Regions from separate parts of the Clostridium intestinale genome, predicted to be linked through region 3. Evidence: riboswitches for the same ligand, from Rfam matches in the RefSeq annotation. Region 3 holds a riboswitch; each other region holds the start of a gene.
The links. Region 3 has a riboswitch for cobalamin ahead of P8F83_RS17370 (sirohydrochlorin cobaltochelatase). Riboswitches for the same ligand answer to the same signal wherever they lie in the genome.

Region 1: it holds a riboswitch for cobalamin, as region 3 does, so the genes downstream of both, cbiQ (cobalt ECF transporter T component CbiQ) here and P8F83_RS17370 (sirohydrochlorin cobaltochelatase) in region 3, are expected to answer to the same signal.
Region 2: it holds a riboswitch for cobalamin, as region 3 does, so the genes downstream of both, cobT (nicotinate-nucleotide--dimethylbenzimidazole phosphoribosyltransferase) here and P8F83_RS17370 (sirohydrochlorin cobaltochelatase) in region 3, are expected to answer to the same signal.

What each region holds. Positions count from the first base shown of each region.
Region 1 covers NZ_CP121166.1:2,358,128-2,363,286, reverse strand. Annotated here, with positions in the region: gene P8F83_RS12380 (DUF2461 domain-containing protein) at 1-484, opposite strand, end outside; gene P8F83_RS12375 (hypothetical protein) at 547-789, opposite strand; gene P8F83_RS12370 (4Fe-4S dicluster domain-containing protein) at 1,142-2,470, shown strand; gene P8F83_RS12365 (BMC domain-containing protein) at 2,472-3,020, shown strand; cobalamin riboswitch at 3,088-3,273, shown strand; gene cbiQ (cobalt ECF transporter T component CbiQ) at 3,568-4,398, shown strand; gene P8F83_RS12355 (energy-coupling factor ABC transporter ATP-binding protein) at 4,411-5,159, shown strand, end outside.
Region 2 covers NZ_CP121166.1:33,618-38,776, forward strand. Annotated here, with positions in the region: gene P8F83_RS00140 (peptide chain release factor 3) at 1-157, opposite strand, end outside; gene P8F83_RS00145 (Cof-type HAD-IIB family hydrolase) at 402-1,217, shown strand; gene P8F83_RS00150 (Cof-type HAD-IIB family hydrolase) at 1,218-2,051, shown strand; gene P8F83_RS00155 (pyridoxal phosphate-dependent aminotransferase) at 2,044-3,108, shown strand; cobalamin riboswitch at 3,132-3,314, shown strand; gene cobT (nicotinate-nucleotide--dimethylbenzimidazole phosphoribosyltransferase) at 3,438-4,484, shown strand; gene cobU (bifunctional adenosylcobinamide kinase/adenosylcobinamide-phosphate guanylyltransferase) at 4,481-5,041, shown strand; gene cobS (adenosylcobinamide-GDP ribazoletransferase) at 5,043-5,159, shown strand, end outside.
Region 3 covers NZ_CP121166.1:3,375,436-3,380,594, reverse strand. Annotated here, with positions in the region: gene P8F83_RS17375 (nitrite/sulfite reductase) at 1-1,322, shown strand, start outside; cobalamin riboswitch at 1,371-1,555, shown strand; gene P8F83_RS17370 (sirohydrochlorin cobaltochelatase) at 1,673-2,503, shown strand; gene P8F83_RS17365 (cobyrinic acid a,c-diamide synthase CobB) at 2,519-3,850, shown strand; gene P8F83_RS17360 (precorrin-8X methylmutase) at 3,858-4,463, shown strand; gene cbiD (cobalt-precorrin-5B (C(1))-methyltransferase CbiD) at 4,463-5,159, shown strand, end outside.

The sequences.
Region 1 (5,159 bases), 1.0 Mb from region 3:
AAACATCTTGTTTTGAGTAAAAAGATATTGCATTTTTGAATGTATCTAAGGAGGCATCGATATTTTCTCTAAATATTTTCATAGTAGTTGGATTAGCTTGAAAAAAACCCATTCCATATCTATAGGAATCAGGAGACAACTCAAAAAAGAAGGCTGGATTTGAGGACCATTCTTTTGATCTTCTTTTAAAAGTTATCCACATCCTAATTTTATAAGGAGATTTATCCTTTGAAAATCTTGTGTCACGGTAAATTTTTGAGATTGTGTATCCAGAAGATGGGGTTACCTCCAGCAAAGGGTCAATAGAAAGGATAAAGCTGCTTAAATCCATAACTAAGTATTTCATTGGAGTAAGTAAATGATGTATATATTTTTCTTTATTTTCCTCAAACCACAATTTATTATTATTTTCTTTTAGATTTTTTAAAAAATCTATAGTTTCATTCGAGAAACCTTCAAAGCTTCTCTCACCTATAGTTGACATAGGAAAGCCTCCTTTTATGGTATTTATGTATTTTATATTAGATAATTAAAAGAAAGCACTAGTTAGACATCTTTACTTAAAACATTATTTATAAGATATTTAGCTTCCTTGGCATTTCTTTTACTTACAGTTATAGTATATTGAGTTTCATCATTTCTTCTTAAATTTGTATTTTCATCATTTTTTAAGGTACTAACTTTATTGTTTGTATATTCTATATTATTATCTAATAATACTCTAATAACTTTTGATAAATCCTTTAAAGAGTAGCCAATCCAAACATCTTCTTTTTTAAATGAAAACATAAATAACTCCTCCTTTTAATATAAATAATCTTTACTATATTATACCATGTATATACGTACAAGCTAAAATTATGTAATAAAAGCACGAAATTTAGTAATAATCGACCAAGGTCTTAAAAAGGAATATGTGGAGTATTTAAATTTTCATAGAGACTTTTTTAGGTAAAAAACAGACCTTCAAGAGTACTTAATATTACTAACTGTCAACTTTAAATTTGTGCTACAATACCCTTAAATAGACAATTTGAAAACGTTATACACTTTAGTGCTGTAGAAATCCTGTAAGGATTTCATTAAAGTCATTAATTAACAACGTCGTGGCATAAAAGAATTAAGGGGGGGAGTACAAACTATGAATCTTTTAGATAAAGTAAAAGATGCAGGAGTTATTGGTGCAGGAGGGGCAGGATTTCCTACTCATGCAAAACTATCTGGGAAGGCAGAATTTATACTTTTAAATGGAGCCGAATGTGAACCTTTATTAAGGGTGGATCAGCAGCTTATGAAAATCTATCCTAATGAAATAATTAAGGGGTTTGAAGCTGCTAGAGAATTAGTTTCAGCAAAGAAAGGAATTATAGGTGTAAAAGAAAAACATAAAGAGGTAATTTCTATTTTGAGAAATAGAATAATTGAACTTAACCTTAATGAAAAGATTGAGGTTAAAGAACTTCAAGATATCTATCCAGCTGGAGATGAACAGGTTTTAGTTTATGAATTAACAGGACGAGTTGTTCCTGAGGCTGGAATTCCGATTCAAGTAGGATGTGTAGTTGTAAATAGCGAAACTTCACTAAACATTTATAATGCATCACTTGGAAAATCAGTAACCAGAAAATATATAACTGTTTCAGGTGATGTACCAAGTCCAGTAACAGCTTGTGTACCAGTTGGTACTAAGATAATGGATGTATTAAAACTTAGTGGGGTAACAGATTTTGATGATTATGCAGTTATTGATGGTGGACCTATGATGGGCCCAGTTATGAAAAATCTAGATGGATATATTACTAAGAAAAACAAGGGTTTTGTAATACTTAAAAAAGAACATTCTTTAATACGTAAAAAATCAACAGAAATGAATCAAGCTAGAAGAGTAAATAGAGCTTCTTGTGAACAATGCAGAATGTGTACAGATATGTGTCCACGTTATCTTTTAGGACATGATACACAGCCTCATAAAATGATGAGAGCGATGGCTTATAATCTAGAGAATGTAGAAGGGCAAAAGAATGCTCAGCTATGTTGTCAATGTAATTTATGTGAGTTATTTTCTTGCCCAGCAGGACTTTATCCTAAGGCCTCTAATGTATATTTTAAAGAAAAGCTTTTTGAGCAAAAGATTAAGTATAGGCCCATCAAGGATAAGTTTGAACCAAGAAAGGCCCGTCAATATAGATTAGTACCAAGTAAAAGACTTATTGCAAGACTTGGATTAAAAAGTTTTGATAGACCTGCACCTTTTATAGATGGTTTTGTTGAACCTGAAGAGGTACATGTACTAAGAAGTCAACATGTTGGTGCGCCAGCAACTTCAGTTGTTCTAGTAGGGGCCCATGTTGAAGCAGGTGATTTGATAGGTGATATACCAGAAGGCAGTTTAGGTGCACCTATTCATGCAAGTATATCAGGAACTATAACAGAAATCACAAATGACTTTATATCTATAAGGAGGAATTAATATGGCTAACGCAATAGGAATAGTTGAATTTACAAGTATATCAAGAGGTATTTTTTCCTCAGACCAAATGGTTAAGGTTTCTGATGTTGAGATAGTTACTGCAAGTTCCACATGCCCAGGAAAATATATTGCAATAGTTACTGGAGATGTTGAATCTGTTAAGGAATCAGTAAGTGTTGGAGAGAAAACAGCAGATGAGTTTTGGATTGATTCAATAATTATACCAAATGTAAGTCCTCTAGTTTTTCCAGCAATTACTGGGGCAACAATGCCAGAGAAAGTTCAAGCTTTAGGGATAATTGAAGCTTTTTCAATAGCTAACATGGTAGTTGCAGCAGATAAAATTTTAAAATCTGCAAGTTTAGAACCTATAGAACTTAGGCTTGGTACAGGACTTGGAGGGAAATCCTACTTTACTTTTACAGGTAATGTAGGAGCAGTAGAAGTAGGGATAGAAGCAGGGAAAGCTGAGATGGAAGAGAAGGGTTTACTTGTTAATGCTGAAGTTATTCCATCACCATCTGATAGACTTATTCAAACTCTATTTTAAATGTAGTATTGATTTTTCAGCATAATAATGGTATTCTTACCATGATAATATTGGAATCTATTAGTAAATTTAATAATGAAATATAGGTTTAATCAGTAACGTGATTGATTAAAAGGGAATCAGGTGAAAATCCTGAGCTATCCCGTAGCTGTATTAAGGGAGTTTAGGTACAAGATGTCACTTAAGTTTTAGGGAAGACGTACTTAAATTATGATCTTTGAGTCAGAAGACCTGCCTATATTTTTGACTAAAGTCTCTACGAGCGATGGAGGAGTCATAATAAATATGTACTTAATATACTTATATGGGTATAGTTTTTTGTTGTGTCCTTCTAACTTTGAGTTAGGAGGATTTTTTTTACACATTATTGCTGTAGAAGTCTTTTAAAGACTTCATGATGGGTTTAATTAATTTACTTGTTTCTGTACATGTTATTTTGGAATGAAGATACAATATTATTAGTATATAGATAAGGGGGAATTTAAGTATTTATGAATAGAGTTAAGGCTTGTAGAGTAGATGAAATAAGATTCAAAGGAGTCATTAGGTGGGAAAAAACAATATCTTAAGGAAAAAAAGTAATAAAAGAATAAGACATAAACATGGAGAAAATATTTCAATTGATTTTTATGCTTATGCTTCAAAAATGAAGCATTGGAACTCAAGCTTTAAGATACTTTTTTCAATTGCCATGATAGCTATGTGTATTTTATTAGATAATCCATACGTATCTGTTTCAGTAATTTTGGGGATGGACTATCTTACTATTATAAAAGGTGGTCTTTCTTTAAGAGATTATCTATCGGTACTTATGATTCCTATTGTTTTTATTTTAATAAGTATTTTTACCATAAGTGTGGATATTTCAAGAAATCCAATAGGAGAGTACAACCTTTACTTAGGTGTTGGGTATGTGTTTACTTCAAAAGAGATGCTTACAAAAGGGGTATTTTTACTTTTGAAGATTTTAGGAGCCATAAGTGCTCTTCAAATGATGTCACTTTCTACTCCATCTTCAGATATCATATATGTACTTAGAAAGGCCCATGTTCCGAAACTTATTATAGAACTTATGAATATGATTTATAGATACATTTTTGTTTTGATGGATGTATCAAGTAAAATGAAAAATTCAGCAGAGGCCCGTCTTGGGTACTGTGACATCAAAACCTCTTATTATACCTTTGGAAGGATTGGGAGCAACATGCTGATTGTTTCTTTTAAGAAAGCAAATGCATATTATGATGCCATGGAAGCAAGGTGTTATGATGGAGAACTTATATTTTTAGAGGAAGAAAAGAAGTTAGATAAAAAGCTAGTGTTTTGGGCATTTCTCTTTATAATTTTTTTAGTTGGACTTTGGAGTTTTACAAAATAAGAGGAGATTTTTATGAAGAAAGTAATATTAAAAATAGATGATTTACATTACACCTATGGAAATGGAAAAGTTGCTTTAGAGGGAATAAATCTAGAGGTTCATGAAGGAGAAAAAATAGCCGTAGTAGGCTCTAATGGTTCTGGGAAATCAACTTTTTTCTTAAACATGAATGGGGTATTCATGGCTGATGATGGAGAAATAACATATAGAGGTACCATCATAAACAAGAAAAACATGAAAGAATTAAGAAAAAATATAGGGATTGTTTTTCAAGATCCTGATAATCAGATAATAGCATCTACTGTAAAATCAGAAGTCGCTTTTGGGCCCATGAACCTAAAACATTCAAAACAAGAGGTGATAGATAGGGTGCATCAGGCCCTAGTGTACATGAACCTATTAGATTTTCAAGATAGGCCTCCTCATTATTTAAGTGGAGGAGAAAAGAAAAGAGTAAGTATTGCAGATATAATCGCTATGAAACCTGAAATCATAATTTTTGATGAACCTACAGCATCGTTAGACCCTGTAAACTCCATAATGCTTGAGGAAGTTTTAGATAAGCTGAGATTAGAAGGAAAGACCATGCTGATATCCACTCATGATGTTGATTTTGTTTATAGATGGGCAGAAAGAGTTGTTGTTTTTTCTGATAGAAAAATAATAGCTGATGGTACACCTATAGAGATATTTAAGGATCAAGAAGTTTTAAAAAAAGCAAACCTTAAAAAGCCAACTATGTTAGAGGTGTATGAACTACT
Region 2 (5,159 bases), 1.3 Mb from region 3:
CGTGTTTTGATGCTTTTCTCGCCTTAACAGAACCAGCAAGTCTTATTGCTCCACCATATAAAAGTAATTTCTCAGTTAATGTGGTTTTACCAGCATCAGGGTGGGAAATGATAGCGAAGGTTCTTCTTTTTTGAATTTCTCTAATTAATTCTGTCACTTTGCTTCCTCCTTATTTTAATTTAAAAGATTTTTTGTATCTATAATAAAATCATTATATTTCTGTAACAAAACAAACTACATTATATCAATTGGAAGGAGAAATTTCAACTTATATGTCTTAGCATCTTACAAAATAATTAGAAAAATGTATAATATTTATAGGTATACTTTTGGAATATAGATGAATATGAGGTATATATGTATAGAATGGTTTTAATTTTGAAAGGGAAGGAGAATTATAAATGTACAAGTTAGTTGCAATTGATATAGACGGAACTTTATTAAAAAATGATAAAACAATATCAGAGAGAAATAGAGAATGTATAAATAAGGCGATGAAAATGGGGATAAAGGTAGTTATAACTACAGGAAGGCCTATACTTGGAATAATGACTTATCTTAAAGAGTTGAATTTAATAGGAGAAGATGAGTATGCTATAGCAGATAATGGAGCAACTGTATATAATACTAAGGACTTTTCCTTGATTCATGAAAGAGCTCTAACTGGTAAGGATATAAAATATATTTATCCATTTATGAAAAAGTACAATACAGAAATAGAACTTCATGTCCCAGAAGGTGGATTGGTTGAAAAGGATGCTGGCACTGTGTTCCCTAAAAAAAGAATGCCCTATATGGAATTAAAAACAATAGATATCCTGAAGGATGTTAAGGATGAAGATAAGATATTAAAGCTTTTAGTATTTGGTGAGTCTCATGTAATAGAAAGCATGTACTCTAGTATACCAGAGGAACTTATAGAGAAGTATACAGTTGTTAGGGCTTTAAATCATATGTTTGAGTTTATGTACAAGGGTTCCACAAAGGCATCTGGAATAGCTGTTTTGGGGAAGCACTTGGGAATAAAGAGAGAAGAAATTATCTCAATTGGGGATGAACTTAATGATTTAGATATGATAGAGTATGCAGGACTTGGGGTTGCTATGGGAAATGCTCGAGAAGAGGTCAAAAATAAGGCTGATTTCATAACTAAAAGTAATGAAGAAGATGGAGTAGCTTATGTTTTTGAAAAATTTTGTTTTGGAAGTGAGATTTAAATGTATAAGTTAGTAGCTGTAGATATTGATGGTACCTTACTAAATGACAATAAGGAGTTAACTAAAGAAACAAAAAGAGCTATAAATGTAGCTGCAAAACTGGGAGTCAAAGTAGTAATCACCACGGGGAGAATAATACAATCAGTAAAAGAACTGATTGAGGAATTAGGCTTAGAGGGTGAAGAAGAGTATGTAATTGCTAATAACGGCTGTACAATATACAACACAAGAGATTATTCTCTAGTTTATGAGAAGAGTCTTAAAGATAAAAATCTTAAAGAGGTTTATAAAAAGTATAAAAGAAAAGAGACTGTTATAGAAGTTCATACTTTAAATGGAATATTAACAGAAGATATAAGTGAACATAGGTATCAAATTAATAGATATCCTGAGATGGAAATACTTCAAAAAGATTTTCAAAAGGATAAAATAGAGGATCAAAAATTAGTAAAGATTTTAGTTAAAGGTGATGAAAAATATATAGAAGAACTAACCAAAGTAGTTCCAAGGGAATTACATGAAAAGTATGCAATTGTAAGAAGCTTGGATCATTTACTAGAATTTATGTACAAGGGTTCTAGTAAAGCTAAAGGATTAGAAGTTTTAGGAGAGATTTTAGGAATAAAAAGAGAAGAAATAATAGCAATAGGTGATGGCACTAATGATTTAGAGATGATTGAATATGCAGGACTGGGAGTTGCGATGGGAAACGCGAAAGAAGAGGTTAAAAAAGTAGCTAATTTTATAACAAAGAGTAATGAAGAAAATGGAGTTGCTTATACTATAGAGAAATTTATACTTAATGATAGGGAAAGGAAGGGCAAAATTGGCTAATAAACATGGTGGTGATATTTACACAGATGGTGTTTTAAAAGGAAGGCAAATATTAGATTTTAGCTCTAATATAAATCCATTAGGAGTACCAGGGAAATTTAGAGAAGCTTTAGATGAAATTTATAAAGAAGTAGTTAGGTATCCAGATTACAAATATAGAAAGCTTAAGGAAAGTATTATTACTTATGTAAAAACATATTATGAGACTAATTTGGATATGGATGAAATAATTTTAGGTAATGGTGCTTCGGAGGTTTTGGATTTATTTATATCTTCAGTTAAAAGCATAGGAATTATAGTTCCATCTTTTGTAGAGTATGAGGAATTTGCTTTGAAACATGATAACAGAATTACTTTTGTGCCTTTAAGTGAGGATTTTAAATATAACTACTCTTCAATAAGAAAAAGTCTAGAGGTCTTAGACGGAATAATAATAGGAAATCCGAATAATCCCACTGGAAATCTGATTGATAGAAAAGAATTTATGGGTTTATTAGAATATTGTAAAGAGAATAATAAAAAAGTAATTGTAGATGAAGCTTTTATAGAGTTTTGTGATGAAGAGAACTCCTTAGTTAACTTAGCTAAAAAATACTCTTGCTTATTTATTGTAAGAGCATTTACTAAGTTTTTTGGAATGCCCGGTGCTAGGCTTGGATATGGAATTTCTAGCAATAAGGAACTACTAAAGAAGTTTTCAAATTCTCAACTTCCGTGGAATATAAATACATTAGCTGAATTAGCACTACAAAAGTCCTATGAGGATAGGGAATACATAAATAAAAGTAAAGAGTGGATAAAAGAGGAGCTTCCTTATATGCTAACTAAGCTTAAAGATATTAGTGTAATTAGCAGAGTAATACCAACAAGCTGTAATTTTGTTTTATGTGAGTTAAAGGGTATTGATGAAAATAAATTATATGAAATTATGCTAGAAAAGGGAGTACTGATTAGAAAATGCTCTAATTTTAAAGGACTTAATGATAATTTTGTAAGATTTGCAATAAAGTCAAGAGAACTAAATAATATACTTTTGGATTTGTTGCGAGAATTATAGTTAATATGATATTATAAAAGAAAATTTAATAGTTATTCTATGGTGCCTTTTCAAAAGGTTAAAAGGGAAATGGGTTAAAAGCCCATGCAGCCCCCGTTACTGTATTGAGGATGAAACCTATATGAACCACTGAAGTGAGAGCTTCGGGAAGGATAGGGAGTAGGAAGAATCAGAGCCAGAAGACCTGCCATAGAAAGTAAGGTTTATTTTTCGGGAGGGAAAAGATGCCACGGGATATTGATTTTTAGTAGTTAAGTAGTTAACTATTTATTTTCATACATTAAACCAGTGGGATTATCACTGGTATTTTTTATTTTGGGGGAATAATCATGGGATTAAATTTAGAGGCAATGAAAGAGGCAAAGTTAAGATTAGATAGGCTTATAAAACCTGTAGGAAGCCTTGGAACTTTAGAGGAAATAGCTATAAAGTTTGCTGGTATAACAGGAAGGGTTAACAATAAGATAAATAAAAAGGGGATTGTTATATTTTCAAGTGATAATGGGGTATGTGAAGAAGGTGTGGCATCTGCTCCTCAGACTGTAACAGCTATGCAGACTATAAATTTCTTAAGAGGAATAACGGGTATAGGTGTTTTAGCAAGGGTGAACAATTGTGATTTAAAGGTTATAGATATAGGAATAAAAGAGGACATAAACTATCCAGGGCTTATAATTAAAAAAATAAGAAAAGGAACTTCTAACATGGCAAGGGGAGAAGCTATGACTAGAGATGAAGCTGAAAGAGCCATAAATATAGGAATAGATATTGTGAGGAAATGTAAGGAAGAAGGTTATGATATCATAGGCACTGGAGAGATGGGAATAGGGAATACAACATCTTCATCTTCCGTATTAATAGCTCTTACTGGATGTTCAATAGATGAGGCAGTAGGTCGGGGAGCTGGTCTTCATGATGATGAATTTTCTCATAAAAAGAAAGTTATAAATAGAATACTGGAGGTTAATAATCCTAAAAGTGAAGATCCACTAGATATACTTCATAAGGTTGGAGGATTTGATATAGCGGGAATGGTAGGACTGTATTTAGGTGCTAAAAAATATAAGATGCCCATTGTGATAGATGGATTTATATCAGCTGTAGCAGCTCTTTTAGCTTATAGAATTGATAGTGAGGTTAGGGATTACATGTTTCCTTCACATATATCTAGTGAACTAGGATATAACCTAACTATGAAGGAATTAGGATTAAATCCAATATTGAATTTTTCAATGAGATTAGGAGAAGGATCCGGATGCCCATTTGCTATGCATATTATAGAAAATTCTCTAGCTATAATCAATGAAATGGGAACTTTTGAAGAAGGAAATGTGGATATAAAAAACTATGAACATTATTGGAGGGAAGAAGCATGATATTGGTTACTGGAGGAGCTAGAAGTGGTAAATCCTCATTTGGTGAATCCATCTTAAAAGATGTGAATAGGGTTTTATATATAGCTACATCTATTCCAAAAGATGAAGAAATGGTTGAAAGAGTTAAAAATCATAGAGAAACTAGAAATCAGAGCTGGGATACCCTAGAAAGTTATAAAAATTTAGAGGAGCAGCTTAAAGAGGGATATACAGGAATAATGGTTGACTGTATAACTATAATGGTTACTAATTTGCTCTTCCATGGAATGGAGTCTTTTGAGGAAGCGGATTTTAAGAATATTGACTTTAGAAAAAAAGAAGAGGAAATCATAAAAGAAATAAGTTTAATGGTAAAAAGCTTTAAAGAATATGAACTTAAAAACACTACCAAAATAGTTCTAATAACTAATGAAGTTGGAGCTGGATTGGTTCCTGAATATAAGCTCGGAAGAGAGTTTAGGGATATAGCTGGAAGAGTTAATCAATATTTAGCTAAAGAAGCTAAAGAAGTTTATTTTGTTGTAAGTGGTATTCCTATGAAGATAAAAGGTGAGTAGTATGAAAAACTTTATTTTAATACTTCAATTCATGACTAGAATTCCTATAAATATAAACCTTAAGGTTGAGAGAGAAAATTTTCAAAAAGGTGTGGCTTATTTCCCTTTAGTAGGTTTA
Region 3 (5,159 bases):
ATTTAGAAGGGATTCACCTTACAACTAGGCAAGCTATACAATTACATGGACTTGATATAGATGGTATATGTGAAGTAATGGTTGAGGCTTTAAAGAATGGAATTTATACAAGAGGAGCTGGGGGAAGTTTTCCAAGAAATGTAGCTATTTCTCCTTTATCTGGGGTAGATATAGACGAGGCTTTTGATGTAACGCCTTATGCTATGGCTGTTAATAAACATTTTATGAAGAAGATTACTAGCTATAAATTGCCTAGAAAGCTTAAGGTTGCTTTTTCAAGCAATGATAAAGATGCCTCACATGCAACTGTGACAGATCAAGGGTTTTTGGCAGTTAAAGTAGATGGTAAGGAATATTTTAAGGTGTATATAGGTGGAGGATTAGGAAGAAATCCAAAGCTTGGAGTAGAACTTGGAGAACTAATAGAACCAAAAGATATTTTATATCATGTTGAGGCTATAACTAATTTATTTATGGCTGAAGGAGATTATAAAAATCATGGAAAAGCCCGTGTCAGATATATTTTAGACAGAATGGGTAAAGATGATTTTATAAAATGTTATAAAAAACATTTAGAAGAAGTTAAGAAAGCTGAGAACTTGCCTTTAGACTTGGAGATAAAAGATTTAACAAAAGAAGGTAAGGAAATTACAATAAATAATAAGAGAATTATAGCTCAAAAACAAAAAGGCTTATATAGCGTATACTTCCATCCAGTAGGAGGACAACTAAAATTATCTGTGTTAAAAACTCTTATAGATGAAATAGAAAATATGGATGATGTTGAAATAAGACTTACTATGGAGGAAGGTTTATATATAAGAAACTTAAATGGGGAAGAAGCAGAAAAAATAGTTAGTCTTACAGAGGGGTTAGGTGGAGAAACAAGATTAGAACAATCTGTTGCTTGCATTGGTACACCTATCTGCCAAATGGGAGTTTTAAATGGACAAAAAACTTTAAATGAGATGATAGAGATGTTTAGGGCTGAGGGTGTAAAGGAAGATTTACTTCCAAGAGTACATATTTCAGGATGCCCTAATTCTTGTGGGGTTCATGAAGTTGGGAATATAGGTTTTTGCGGAAAGATGAAAAGAGTTGGAGATGGACCTAAAAATGTTTTTGAACTTCATATTAAAGGTGATCTAGGTGAAGGTAAAACTAGAATAGGTGACTATTATGGTGACATACTTCAAGATAAGGTACCGGAATTTTTATTAGAATTAGATAAGGCTGTTAAGCTTAATGGAGCAGAATTTGAAGCCTTTATTACAGAAAGTGAAGATGAATTTAAGCAAGTGTTAAATAAATTTTTAGTGTAGGAAAGTATTTGTATAAGTTTGCTTTTTGAGATATAATTTCATTAACAGAATAACAAGAGAAGTTATGGTATTTATTTCCTGGGAAATAAATTTAAAAGGGAAAGAGGTTAAAAGCCTCTACAGCCCCCGCTACTGTAAAGGGTGACGAATTCTAATGATCCACTGGTTTTACTGGGAAGGAAGAAGGAGGATGAACCCTAAGTCAGGAGACCTGCCTAATTTTTTATAGCTAATCCTTCGGAGGGAAGGAAAGTGATATAAGAATAGGTGGAATTATATTACCATTATATTTGTCTTGCACTTTTACCTCTATCCAAATGGATAGAGGTTTTTTTATAGGAGTTGAAGTAATGAAAAAAGCAATCTTAATTACAAGTTTTGGAACATCCCACTTAGATACCTTAGATAAAACCATAGTGGTTATTGAAAAAGAAGTAGAGGAAAAATATAGAAATGAATATGATATTTTTAGGGCGTTTACCTCACATATGATAATAAAAAGTTTAAAAGATAAATATGATATGAATGTAATGACACCAGAAGAAGCCTTAAAGAGTCTCAAGTTATGTGGATATGATGAAGTTGTTGTACAACCGCTTCATATAATTCCAGGAGAAGAATATGACTATATAAAGAGAGTTGTAAATAGCTATAAAGAGAGCTTTAAGAATTTGATTATAGGACGACCTTTGTTATACTTCCAATCAGAAGAAGTTAATTTAGATTACGATGATTTAATTGATGAGCTTAAAAAAGTTATGCCAAAGGGAGAGAATGTTCTATTAGTAGGACACGGAACCAATCATCCAGCAAGCTCCTGTTATGGTTGTCTTCAAAATAGGTTTAGAGAACTAGATTATGATAATGCATTTGTAGGAACTGTTGAAGGTTATCCATCTATAGAAGGGGTAATTAAGACTTTAAAAAAATATAATGTTAAAGAAATAAATTTAACACCATTCCTTTTGGTAGCAGGAGACCATGCTAAAAATGATATATTTTCTGAGGAAGAGGAATCTTGGTATCTAAGACTCAAAGAGGAAGGCATAGAGGTTAAAAAGATATTTAAAGGTTTAGGAGAATATAAAGAAATTAGAAATATATATTTAAGGCATCTAGAAGAAGCTATAAATGGTAAATATGAGGGAATGGGTGAAAGTAAAAAGGGAATTATGAATTAAAATAAGGAGGTCCTTATGAAATCAATAATAATTGCATCTAACTGTTCAGGTGGAGGAAAAACCACATTTACTTTAGGTCTTATGAGATTACTTAAAGATAAAGGATATGATATTGCACCTTACAAAATTGGACCAGACTATATAGACCCAGCTTTTCATGAAAAGGTAACAGGAAATCCTTCTAGAAATCTTGATTATTTTTTGCAAGGAGAATATGGGCTTAAAGCAGTTTATTCAAGAGGCAGAGGAGAAATCGGAATAATAGAAGGTGTAATGGGAATATATGATGGTATGGGATGCACCTCAGAAGCATCAACAGCACATGTATCTCAGCTTTTAGATATACCTGTGATTTTAGTGCTTACCCCTAGAGCTTCAAGTGTTACCTTTGTTTCTGAAGTTAGTGGAATATTAGAGTTTTCAGGAACAGACTTTGCAGGAATAATACTCAATAATATAACTGAAAGTCATTATTCATTATTAAAAACTATATTCGATAAAAAGATAGATGTACCGCTTTTAGGATATGTACCTAAAGATGAAAGAATATCATTAAAATCAAGGCATTTAGGATTAGTTCAAAGTTCAGAAGTAGATGATTTAGATGAAAAAATATCCACAATAGCAGAGCTTATAGAGGATAATGTTGATGTTGATAGATTACTTAACTGTTTAGTAGAAACAGAAAGATTTAATGATAATTTTCACCTAAGAAAAAGGGGACTAAAAATAGGAATAGCTAGGGATAAGGCTTTTTCATTTTATTATAAGGAGAATATAGAACTTTTAGAGGAAATAGGAGAGATTAAGTATTTTTCACCTTTAGAGGATGAAAAGTTGCCTGATAAACTTGACTTCATATATATAGGTGGAGGTTATCCAGAGGTTTTTAGAGAAGAGTTATCTAAAAATACAAGCTTCATACGAAGTCTTAAAGATAAGCTTGAAGACGGACTGCCTTGTTATGCAGAGTGTGGAGGCCTTATGTACCTTATGGAAGAAATAGAAGGGGAGAAAATGGTTGGAGTATTTAAAGGAGAATCAGTTATGACTGATAAACTAAATAACTTTGGATACACCTTTATAGATGTTAAAGAAAACTCCTTAATAAGAAGAGCATTAAAAGTAAGAGCACATGAGTTTCATAAATCAACTATAAATTCTGATGAAGAGAAGGTTTATACTTTAGAGAAAAGAGCTTATGATGGAAGCTTGAAAAGTTGGAAATGTGGATATATTAAGAAAAATACTTTAGGAGCATATGCTCATATTCATTTTTTCTCAAATATAGAGTTTCTTAAAGAAATAATTAACAGTTGTAAGGAGAAGAGTCGTGGAGTACATTAAGAATCCAATGGAAATAGAGCAAAGAAGTTTTGAAATAATAGGGAGTGAGATGGGAACTCATAACTTTACTGAGGAAGAACTTTCTATAGTAAAAAGAGTTATCCATACATCAGCAGATTTTGAATATAAAGATTTAGTTTATATAAGAGACGGTGCTATAGAGGAAGCTAAAAAACTTCTTAAAAGTGGAGTGAAAATATATACAGATACAAACATGATTGCAGCTGGTATAAATAAAAAAGCTCTAAAACAGTTAGGGTGTGAGGTCATAACTTATGTATCTCTTGAAGAAGTAGCTAAAAAAGCTAAGGAAGAAAAAATAACTCGTTCAATGGCAGCTGTAGCTAAAGCATCAGAAGAAGGAGTAGAGTTTTACGTATTTGGAAATGCACCTACAGCAATGTTTAATCTAAAGAGCTTATATGAAGAGGGAAAAGCTAATCCTAAGTTTATAATTGGAGCACCTGTAGGGTTTGTAGGGGCTAGGGAGTCTAAAGAAGAAATAGAAAAACTTGATATTCCTATGATAACTATAAGAGGGAGAAAAGGTGGAAGTAATATAGCTGCAGCTATAGTAAATGCTCTTATGTATATGCTGGTGGAGAGAGAATAATGTTAGACATGTATGTTAATGCTGGAGGGAAAAAGCTAAGATGTGGTTATACTACTGGTTCTTGTGCAACTGGAGCTGCGAAAGCCGCTACAGTAATGCTTTATAAAGACATTAATTTAGAGTTTATAGATATTGATACTCCAGCAGGAATACCACTTAAGCTTCCTATAAAAACTATAGAAAGAGGAGAAAACTTTGTTTCTTGTTGTGTAGTAAAAGATGGGGGAGATGACCCAGATGTAACCCACGGAATAGAAATATGGGCAACAGCTAAGAAATCGAAGGATAGATATTCTCTAAAAGGTGGAAAAGGTGTAGGAGTAGTTTGTGGAGAAGGCCTTTATGTAAAAAAGGGAGATGCTGCAATAAATCCAGTTCCAAGACTTATGATAGAAAAAGAAGTAACTAAAGTTCTTCCAGAAGATAAAGGAGTAGAGATAACTATTTTTGTTCCAGAAGGAGAAGAAGTAGCTAAAAGGACCTTTAATCCTAGACTTAATATATTAGGTGGAATAAGTATACTTGGAACTTCAGGAATAGTTTACCCAATGTCAGAAGAAGCTTTAAAGGAAACAATTGAAATAGAGATGAAGGCTAAAGCTGCCTACTATGATGAATTAATATTTATATTTGGCAATATGGGAGAAAAATTTGGAGAAACCCTAGGTTATGATAAAAATAAGATGGTTACTATAT